DNA from 3 places in the Hathewaya histolytica genome. Region 2 is predicted to be linked to each of the others. Evidence: riboswitches for the same ligand, from Rfam matches in the RefSeq annotation. Region 2 holds a riboswitch; each other region holds the start of a gene.
What was found. A riboswitch is a leader RNA that binds a small molecule or an ion and turns the genes downstream of it on or off. The one in region 2 is predicted to bind glycine.

Region 1: it holds a riboswitch for glycine, as region 2 does, so the genes downstream of both, FGL08_RS10615 (sulfide/dihydroorotate dehydrogenase-like FAD/NAD-binding protein) here and FGL08_RS00395 (trimeric intracellular cation channel family protein) in region 2, are expected to answer to the same signal.
Region 3: it holds a riboswitch for glycine, as region 2 does, so the genes downstream of both, FGL08_RS03195 (GrdX family protein) here and FGL08_RS00395 (trimeric intracellular cation channel family protein) in region 2, are expected to answer to the same signal.

Annotation. Positions count from the first base shown of each region.
Region 1 is NZ_LR590481.1:2,208,017-2,211,306, forward strand. Features, by position in the region: gene gltA (NADPH-dependent glutamate synthase) at 1-1,014, opposite strand, end outside; gene FGL08_RS10615 (sulfide/dihydroorotate dehydrogenase-like FAD/NAD-binding protein) at 1,014-1,883, opposite strand; glycine riboswitch at 2,080-2,203, opposite strand; gene FGL08_RS10620 (redox-sensing transcriptional repressor Rex) at 2,480-3,124, opposite strand.
Region 2 is NZ_LR590481.1:75,873-79,162, forward strand. Features, by position in the region: gene FGL08_RS00385 (DMT family transporter) at 1-85, shown strand, start outside; gene FGL08_RS00390 (mechanosensitive ion channel family protein) at 103-1,311, shown strand; glycine riboswitch at 1,540-1,642, shown strand; gene FGL08_RS00395 (trimeric intracellular cation channel family protein) at 1,718-2,461, shown strand; gene FGL08_RS00400 (sensor histidine kinase) at 2,715-3,290, shown strand, end outside.
Region 3 is NZ_LR590481.1:704,718-708,007, reverse strand. Features, by position in the region: gene FGL08_RS03210 (glycine/sarcosine/betaine reductase component B subunit) at 1-108, opposite strand, end outside; gene FGL08_RS03205 (thioredoxin family protein) at 252-584, opposite strand; gene trxB (thioredoxin-disulfide reductase) at 667-1,590, opposite strand; gene FGL08_RS03195 (GrdX family protein) at 1,604-1,981, opposite strand; glycine riboswitch at 2,035-2,107, opposite strand; gene FGL08_RS03190 (fatty acid kinase binding subunit FakB) at 2,427-3,266, opposite strand; gene FGL08_RS03185 (tRNA (cytidine(34)-2'-O)-methyltransferase) at 3,278-3,290, opposite strand, start outside.

The DNA of each region.
Region 1 (3,290 bases), 2.1 Mb from region 2:
AAGGTCAAATGTTACACCTTCTTCTTTAGCATGATGAACTTCTTCTATTCTTGCTGGAAGTTCTGATTCAGATCTTCTGTATACTATGTGAGCTTCTTTAGCACCTAGTCTTAGTGCTGTTCTTACAGCATCCATAGCAACGTTTCCTCCGCCTACTACTGCAACTTTTTCTCCTACTCTAATTGGAGTTTCGTAACCTTCTTTGAAAGCCTTCATTAGATTAGTTCTTGTTAAGAATTCATTAGCTGAACATACTCCATTTAAGTTTTCACCTTGTATTCCCATGAACTTAGGAAGACCAGCTCCTGATCCTATGAATACAGCATCAAATTTCTCAACTTCAAATAACTCATCTATAGTAACTGTTCTACCAACAATTACGTTAGTCTCAATTTTTACACCTAATTTTTTAACATTTTCTATTTCATGTTTAACAACTGTATCTTTAGGTAATCTAAATTCTGGTATACCATATACTAGTACTCCACCTGGTTCATGTAATGCTTCAAAAATAGTCACATCATAACCATCTTTTGCAAGATCTCCTGCACAAGTTAATCCTGCAGGACCACTTCCTATTACAGCAACCTTTTTACCATTTTTAGCTTTAGTAGATGCTATATCCACATTATGCTCTCTTGTCCAGTCAGCTACAAACCTCTCTAACTTTCCTATAGCTACTGATTCTCCTTTTATACCTAAAACACATTTACTTTCACATTGTAATTCTTGTGGACAAACTCTTCCACATACTGCTGGCAATGCACTATATTCTGCTATAGTTTTTGCAGCCTCTTCAAATTCTCTATTTTTAACGTGTTGAATGAACTCTGGTATAGCTATGCTAACAGGGCACATTGTAACACATCTTGGATTTTTACAATTTAAACATCTAGAAGCTTCTTGTACTGCCTCTTCTTCTGTATATCCTAAACAAACTTCTTCAAAATTTCTAGCTCTAACTTTTGCATCTTGTTCAGCAATAGGAACTTTTTTCATTCTATCTAAATTCATTATTTAGCACCTCCTAAATTGCATCCTTTTTGAATTCCTTCATTTTGTTTAGTTTCCTCTGATTTATACATTGCAGCTCTTCTCATAGCTTCATTGAAGTCAACCTTATGTCCATCGAACTCTGGTCCATCTACACATGCAAATTTAGTTTCTCCATCTACAGTTACCCTACAAGCCCCACACATTCCTGTACCGTCAACCATAATAGGGTTTAAACTTACTACAGTATCTATTCCTAATTTTTCTGTAGTTAAACATACAAATTTCATCATTATCATTGGTCCAATTGCTACTACTAGGTCATATTTTTTACCTTGATTATTAACTAAATCTTCTATTAAATTTGTAACAAGGCCTTTAAATCCATATGAACCATCATCTGTAGCTATGTATACATCTTGTCCTACTGCTTTCATTTCTTCTTCTAATATTACTAATTCTTTAGTTTTTGCACCGATAATAACATCAGCATTTACCCCATGCTCATGTAACCATTTAACTTGAGGATAAACAGGAGCAGTTCCTAATCCACCTGCTACAAATAAAATTCTTTTCTTTTTAAGCTCTTCTATATCTTGCTCCACAAATTCTGATGCTTGTCCTAAAGGTCCTACAAAGTCGTGGAAATAGTCTCCTTCATTATAATCCATCATCTTTTGAGTTGAGCATCCTATTGCTTGTACAACAATTGTAACTGTACCCTTATTAGCATCATAATCACAAATTGTTAAAGGAAGTCTTTCCCCTTGTTCAGTCATTTTCACTATTACGAATTGTCCTGGTAAAGCTGACTTTGCAACTCTTGGCGCCTCAATATTCATTAAAAATATTTGAGGAGATAATTGTCTTTTCTCAACAATTTTATACATGTCCATTCCTCCATAATTATTGTATATTAAATGATTTTATGTTATTAAAATTTATAATTTTCACTTAAATTATTATAACATCTTTTATATACTTATGTAACATTTTTAACAATTATATTGCAACTTATCCGAATTATTAGATTATTAACATATTTAATAAACACAAAAAAACAGGGATAAATAGCTGTAATATATGCTATTTATCCCTGTCCTTTTATCTGAAAGATTCCTTAATACTTTGAAAATACTACGTCATAATATTTTCAAAATACTAAGTTTCTTCTTCGATGCTCTTTACGAGTCTCTCCAGGGGTGTGTCCGGCTATTGTTCCTCCACCTGAAAGTTTCATAATAAATCCATAGCGAAATTTATTCTTTTCTTCTTCGGTTACTTTTTTAAAAGTATCTCCAATAACCCTCATTCACGTATTTAGTTTTTAAATATATAAAGCTACACTTATTCCTTTATATACTTATATTATAATTTTATAAATATTTAGTCAATAAAAACATTACATATGTGCTGATTGAAAAGCAAACCTTTAGATAAGTTTTCATTTAAAACCTCCTAAAGGTATATGTACTTTGATTATTTTTTAACAACAACTATCACAGTTATTAAGTAAACAGCTTAATGTTAATAAACTCTCACTTAAATGTACATTTTCAACAGTTACATTCTTTGGAACATTTAAATCCACTGGTGCAAAGTTCCAAATTCCCTTTACTCCACCAGTTGTAAGAGTATCGCATATATTTTGAGCACTTTCACTAGTTACACATATTATACCTATACCTATTTCATTTTCATTTAAAAATTGTGGTAACATATCTATATCTTTAACTTCAATATCTCTAATTTTTAATCCTATTAATTTAGGATTCCTATCAAAAATACCTTCAATTACAAAACCTAACTTTTCAAAGTTAACATAATTAGCAACCGCTTGCCCTATATTCCCTGAACCAACTAATACCATTTTATAATCCTTTGAAAGTCCTAATATATTACTAATTTGTTCGTATAAATCACTTACATTATATCCATATCCTTGCTGTCCAAAATCTCCAAAACAATTTAAATCTTGTCTAATTTGTGATGCTGTAAAGCCTATTTTTTCACTTAGTTCTTTTGAAGAAATTCTATCTACATCATTACTTAATAATTCTCTTAAATATCTATGGTATTTAGGTAATCTCTTGATTACTGCCATAGATATATTATTCTTCTTTTTATCCAAAAATAACACCTCCCTATAATATCTCTTTATAATGTATAGTTAAATTATTTTTTATAGATTTTTTGAATACAGCAATATATATAATATTAGTATTATAGGTAAGTTATTGTCAAGTATTATACTATGCTATAATTATATATTATATCCAATTTTAACATTATATAAA
Region 2 (3,290 bases):
TGCATACTTTTTCCTAGGAGAAAATATTACCAGTTGGACCATTATAGGTATTATTGCAATATTAGGTGGTTTAATATTAAAATAGTATGTGAGGAATTTTAATTGAACAAAAGAGAGGAGAATGACAATATGAATTTTTCACATCTATTTTTTAGTGGAATTATTGGCATAGGTAGCGGACTTACAAAAATGTTAAGCTTTTTTTCTAATAATGAATATGAAAACTTAAAAAGACTTGTTACTGCTATTATAGTTTTTTTCATATTTCTAGTGTTAAGAAGGGTGTTTACAAAATATGTATTATCACTAATTAATAAGTTAGTAGGAAAGATTAAAGTTTTTTCTAATTTTAAAATAATTACATCCTTTGAAAAACCAATAAATATGTTATTTGTGATTTTTGGTATATATTCTGCTTTAAGTATTTTGGGAGGTAATTATTTAATAAACAAGGTATTTATTACGAAGATCTTAAGGACCTCGTTTGTAGCTCTAATATCTTGGGGGTTATATAACTTAAGTGGAGAATTTTCACTTCTTCCTAGTGGAGTTAAAGAAAAATTTGGTTTAAAGGTAGATAAAATTTTATTTCCATTTATATCGAAGTGCATAAGAGTTTTAATAATTGCTCTTGCAGCTACTATTATATTAGCTGAATGGAATATAAATATACAAATGTTTATAACAGGAGTAGGACTTGGAGGTTTAGCATTTTCTTTAGCTGCTAAGGATGCTGCGGCCAATGTAATTGCAGGTATAATATTAATTCTTGAAAAGCCTTTTAATATAGGTGAGTGGGTATTAATAGACGGTATAGAAGGTACAGTGGAGGATATATCCTTTAGAAGTACAAGAGTTAGAACCTTTACACAAGAAGTAGTTACAATACCAAACTCTGATATAGCCAATGGACCTATTACTAACTTTACAAGAAGAAGGAAAAGAAAGTGTAACTTTACTGTAGGCATTGCATATGAAACTAGTAGAGAGAAGATAGAAAAAGCTATAGTTAGAATTGAAAATATGATAAAAGAAAATAAGAAGGTTATTAAGGAAGATGTTATGGTTGTCTTAGAAAAATTCAGCGATAGTAGTTTGGATTTAGGAGTCTATTATTTTACTAGGATTACCGATCTTAAAACATTTTTAAAGATAAAAGAACAAATAAACTTTAATATAATAGAAATATTAAAAGAAGAGGGTATAGAAATTCCTTACCCAACAAATACAGTACATCTAAACTCAGATATTAAGATTAAAGATGTTATAGAGGAAGATTCACTAAAATCAATAGAAGAGGAAATAAGCTAATTATAGATAAGGCTTATAGAATATATTTAACAATAAATAACTTATATAATGCTTGATTTTTATACTATTTAAAGTTAAATTAGATATGTAAAAAGAAATAATAAATTTAATAATTATGGATGAGGATTATTGGAGATACTTAAGCTACAATAGCTAATAGTAACCGTAGAAGAAAGTTGTAGTCCAGCTTAAGATTACATCGAAGCTTTCAGGTAATATACAATAATCGGACATGGCCCTGGAGAGTCTCTTTAATTAGAGCATCCAAGAAGCAACTTATTGTATTTATTTCAATGAGGAATCTTTCAGATAAAAGGACAGGGGGTAAAAAGCATATGGACTACTATACGCTTTTTACCCTCTTTTTATGTTCTTTTTTATAATTTACTTTTGAGGAGGCGACAAAATGTTTATGTTAAAAATTTTTGAGATAATTGGTACCATTGCGTTTGCTATATCTGGTGCCTTAGTTGGTATGCAGAAAAAATTAGATTTATTTGGAGTTACCTTTTTGGGGATAATAACAGCTGTGGGGGGAGGAATATTTAGAGACATCATACTTGGAAATTTACCACCCACAACTTTCAGAAAGCCTAGTTATTGCATCATAAGCATTATATCTTCAGTTGCTGCTTTCTATTTATATCCAGTATTTATTAATAGATATGAAGACAAGCAAGAAAGAACCCTAACTATGGAAGAGGTAAAAAACAATAAATACATGACAAAAGAGCAGCTTTTAAATATTATGACTAAGTATGACCAAATGAGAGTACTAAAGAATATTATAGTGTTATTTGATGCTATAGGACTTGGAGCATTTACAGCAGTAGGGTCGAATTTGGCATTTTATCATAAGAGTAGTAACATGTTTTTAGTTACGTGTATGGGGCTTCTTACAGGGGTAGGTGGAGGAATTTTAAGAGATACATTTGTACAGGATACTCCTATGATTTTTAAAAGAGATATATACGCAGTAGCGTCAATCTTAGGAAGTATTTTACTATATATATGTAATTATTATAAGGTATATCAAATAGTATCTTTGTATTTATGTTTTATTTTAACCTTTGGATTAAGGATTATATCTATTAAGTTCAAGCTAAATTTACCTAAGTTTAATTCGGATAAATACAATATAAGTTTATAATTCTTAATATGTTTATATTAGATATAAGTAAGATAGGAACTCATCTAACTACTATGAAACTAGATGAGTTTTTATTTTATAGGTAAGAATAGAGTATAGTTATAGATTTAGGTATGGTTGGTACTAACGTAGCCTTTTTATTTAGACACCTAGGAATCAAAAGTTTATATTAAAATTAAGACCTTATTTATAAAAATAGTGCTTAAGTGGTATAATTAAAAATAAATATAAAATTTAGGAGTAGGTGAAGTCTATGATGTACCTTGCTCAACGTTTAATTAATAATTTAGGCTATATTATTGTAATTGTTTTTATTGTAACTAGAATGTCTAGTTTTAAAAAAATTGCACGTAGGGCCAATTATAGGAAGGTTGACTTAATTTTATTATCTGTGATTTTTGGGGCTTTTGGTATATTAGGTACGTATGTGGGGACAGAGGTAAGTGGTGCTATAGCTAATACTAGAATAATAGGTATAGTCACAGGTGGAATTTTATGTGGCCCTTTTGTTGGGATAGCATCTGGACTTATAGCGGGAATCCATAGGTACTTTGTTCCCTTTGGAACCAGTACGGCACTTCCATGTGCTATTGCCACTATTTTAGCAGGAGTTATAAGCTCTAAGCTGTATAATGTTGAAAAAAAGGAACTAAGATGGTTGTATGGATTTATTTTTGGAATTATATTAGAAAGTTTAGAGATGATTCTTATATTAATAATTACCAAACCTTTTAGTATGGCCAAGGAAATTGTAGGTAGTATATACCTTCCAATGAGTTTAACTAATGCTCTAGGAATTTCATTTTTAATTATTTTAGTTCAAAATATA
Region 3 (3,290 bases), 630 kb from region 2:
TTCATTTAGAAGTTCTTCTTTGTTAACATAAAGAACTCCGTTTTCAACCTTTGTTTCACTGCCGAATTGAAGATCTTTTATAAATATTTTACCTACTTCAAGACGCATAGGTTTCACCTCCTGAAATGTTGAGTACATACGCCTTCATCCTAATAATTTTATATTAATGCACAGAGGTATTTTTATACCTCTATGCATAATTAACTTCCTTGGTATATCTTATTCATTCAAAGATATATAGTCCCTCTAGATTATAGAGTTTCGTAGTATTCTTTTATGAATCCTTCTATGTCATCTAATGTAGCAATCTTATCTGGAGTTATTGTAGCTACTGGTTCTCCATCTTTGTATATTTTCATTGTTGGTAAGCCTAAAACTCTTTGAGCTATAGCAAGTCTTCTTGATCCAGAAGTGTTTAAGCTAGCGAATTTTATTTTATCGCCATATTTTTCTTCTAAACCATGAACTCCTGGCATAAGTTGCTTACAGATTTCACATTTATCTCCCCAGAAATCTACGAATACTGGTTTCTCAGTGCAGTTAGTAACCTCTTGTTCCCAATTTTCTTTGTTTAATTCTAACATTTAAGAACCCTCCTCTATATTTTCATACACGCCATTGTGCATATATAATAATTTAAAATTATTAACAAAATTAAGTTAAATACTATTTGTGGTTTTCAACATAATGCTCTGCTTGAGTTGCAGCTATAGCTCCATCTGCTGAAGCTGTTATAACCTGTCTTAAAGAAGTGTCCCTAACATCTCCTGCTGCAAATACTCCTTCAACATTTGTATGCATAGCAGCATCTGTTAAGATATCTCCTCTTTCAGTCATATCTATTACACCTTTAAATAAATCAGAGTTTGGATTGTATCCTACGAATACGAAGCATCCATCAACTTTTAAAGTACTTTCTTCTCCAGTTACTCTGTTCTTAAGCTTTAATCCACCTAATATTCCACCATCATCTATAGCTTCTTCTGGAATTGTATTCCATATAACTTTGATTTTTGGATGGTTAAGAACTTTTTCTTGAACAGCTTTGTTTGCTCTAAATTGATCTCTTCTATGAATAACTGTAACATTTTCAGCAAACTTAGTTAAGTATAAAGCTTCATCTAAAGCTGAGTCTCCTCCACCAATAACAGCAACATCTAATTCTGTAAAGAAGTCGGCATCGCATGTTGCACAGTAAGAAACACCTTTTCCTCTTAATTCAACTTCATTTTTGAAACCTGCAAGTCTTGGATTAGCTCCACTTGCGATTATAACCGTTTTTGCTTGGTATTCAGTATTTCTACCTTTAAGTACTTTTATATCGCCTTCTAATTGAACTTCAACTATCTCATCTTTAACTATTTCAGTTCCAAATCTTTCAGCTTGATCTTTCATTCTTTTTATTAATGAAGCTGTTTTATCTTCAACTGAACCTGGATAGTTTTCTAACTCTTCTGTTGTAGCAGCTTGTCCACCGAATTTAGCTCTTTCAATCATTAAAGTCTTCATTCTAGCTCTTCCACCGTAAAGTGCTGCTGATAGTCCTGCTGGACCTCCACCAATAATTATAGTATCGTAAATTTGTGACATGATATTTCCTCCTTTAATTCAATGCATGATATATTAAATCATAATCTATAAGCTGAAAATCATTTAAAATCTTTTCATTATATTGCGGAAGTGGTGAAATATTCAGAAACTTTTTTAATGTCATTATACTACTTTCTATAATAGATAATGAATCTAAATCTACACCTTTATTTTTTTCTTTAGATACGCATATAGTTCTATACGGCGTTTCATTTGGTTTTATACTGCTCATTAGAGGATGAGTTAATAACTTATGACCCATATGTATTTTATCTCTAACAATGTTGTACACTTCTTTCATTTCTTTATCTACGAATATTACTTCGTATTCATCTTGAAACTTTTTTTCGCTCAAAGGGTTATTTGTAATAATAATTAGTTGTTCCCTCATTTTCCCCTCCATTTTTAAAGACATAAAAAAAGACAAAACATAAAAGAACCTAGCCCTTATGCTCTGTCTTGGTACCTGAGAGAATTACCCCGTCGGTGCTTTTATAAGCTTTCCAGAGTTCTGTCTATTCTCGATACTTTTGCCTGAAAATTTCATATTTATCGGCAAGATAAATACTTGTTCCTTCGGCTACTTTAAAAATTCATTTCACTAAGATTAAAACATTTTCATATACATGAACTTTTAAAGTCATCTCTCGAAAATTTCATCCAGCTATATTAATTTTTTAAATCGTTATTTCATTATCAATTATAACCTATAAATAAATAAATTTCTATAGTTTTTTTAAAATTTGTTATTTGTTTTATCTATAGTGCTATTGATAAAACAAATGAATTGACTTAATTTACTTAAAATTTATAATAATTAAACATAAGTGTTAAATTTAATACTTTTCAATAAAGAATATACCTGCCGCTGTTGTTCCGGAATGAACTCCTACAGTACACCCAACTTCGGCTCTAATATAATTTTTATCTAACTTTTCATAAGCTTCTTGTACACTAAGCAAAAGTTCTTCATCACCTGAAGCTAATAAAATTCTTTCTTCATCAAGATTTATCTCTTTTTCTTCTATATACTTCATAGCATTTTTTATAGCCTTTTTAGTGCCTCTAACTTTTTCTCTTACTTTCATTTCTCCATTATTCACTTCAAGAACTAGTTTTATGCCTAATAAGTTTCCAACCATTCCAGCTGTTTTAGATAATCTACCACCTTTAACAAGATTATCCAAGGACCCAAAAACTAAAGAACTCTTTACATGTGGAATTGTTTGCTTTATTGAGTTTTCTATTTCCTCTAAACCTAATCCTTCATCTCTTAATCTACAAGCCTTAAGAACTAATAAGCCTAAGCCACAGGTTACATTATAGCTGTCTATAACAACCACATTTTCTGTCTCTAACATATCTTTTGCCATGCACGCTGCTTGATATGTACCACTCATCTTAGAACATAAATGTATAGATATTACTTTATATCCCTCATCTAAGTATTTTTTATAACATTCCGTAAATCTCTGAGGATTGATTCCCGCTGTCTTTGGAAAACTATCTGATGACTCCATTTTAACTGCCAGTTCAGAAAATGTAATATCCTCTCCATCTATATAATCTTTTCCTTCAAATTCCACTGTCAAAGGCAAAACTTCTACATCTTTTTCTCTTAATAAATCTTTAGGTAAGTCTGATGTACTATCCGTTATTATTTTAATTTTCTCCACAGCACTTCCTCCTATTTCATATTA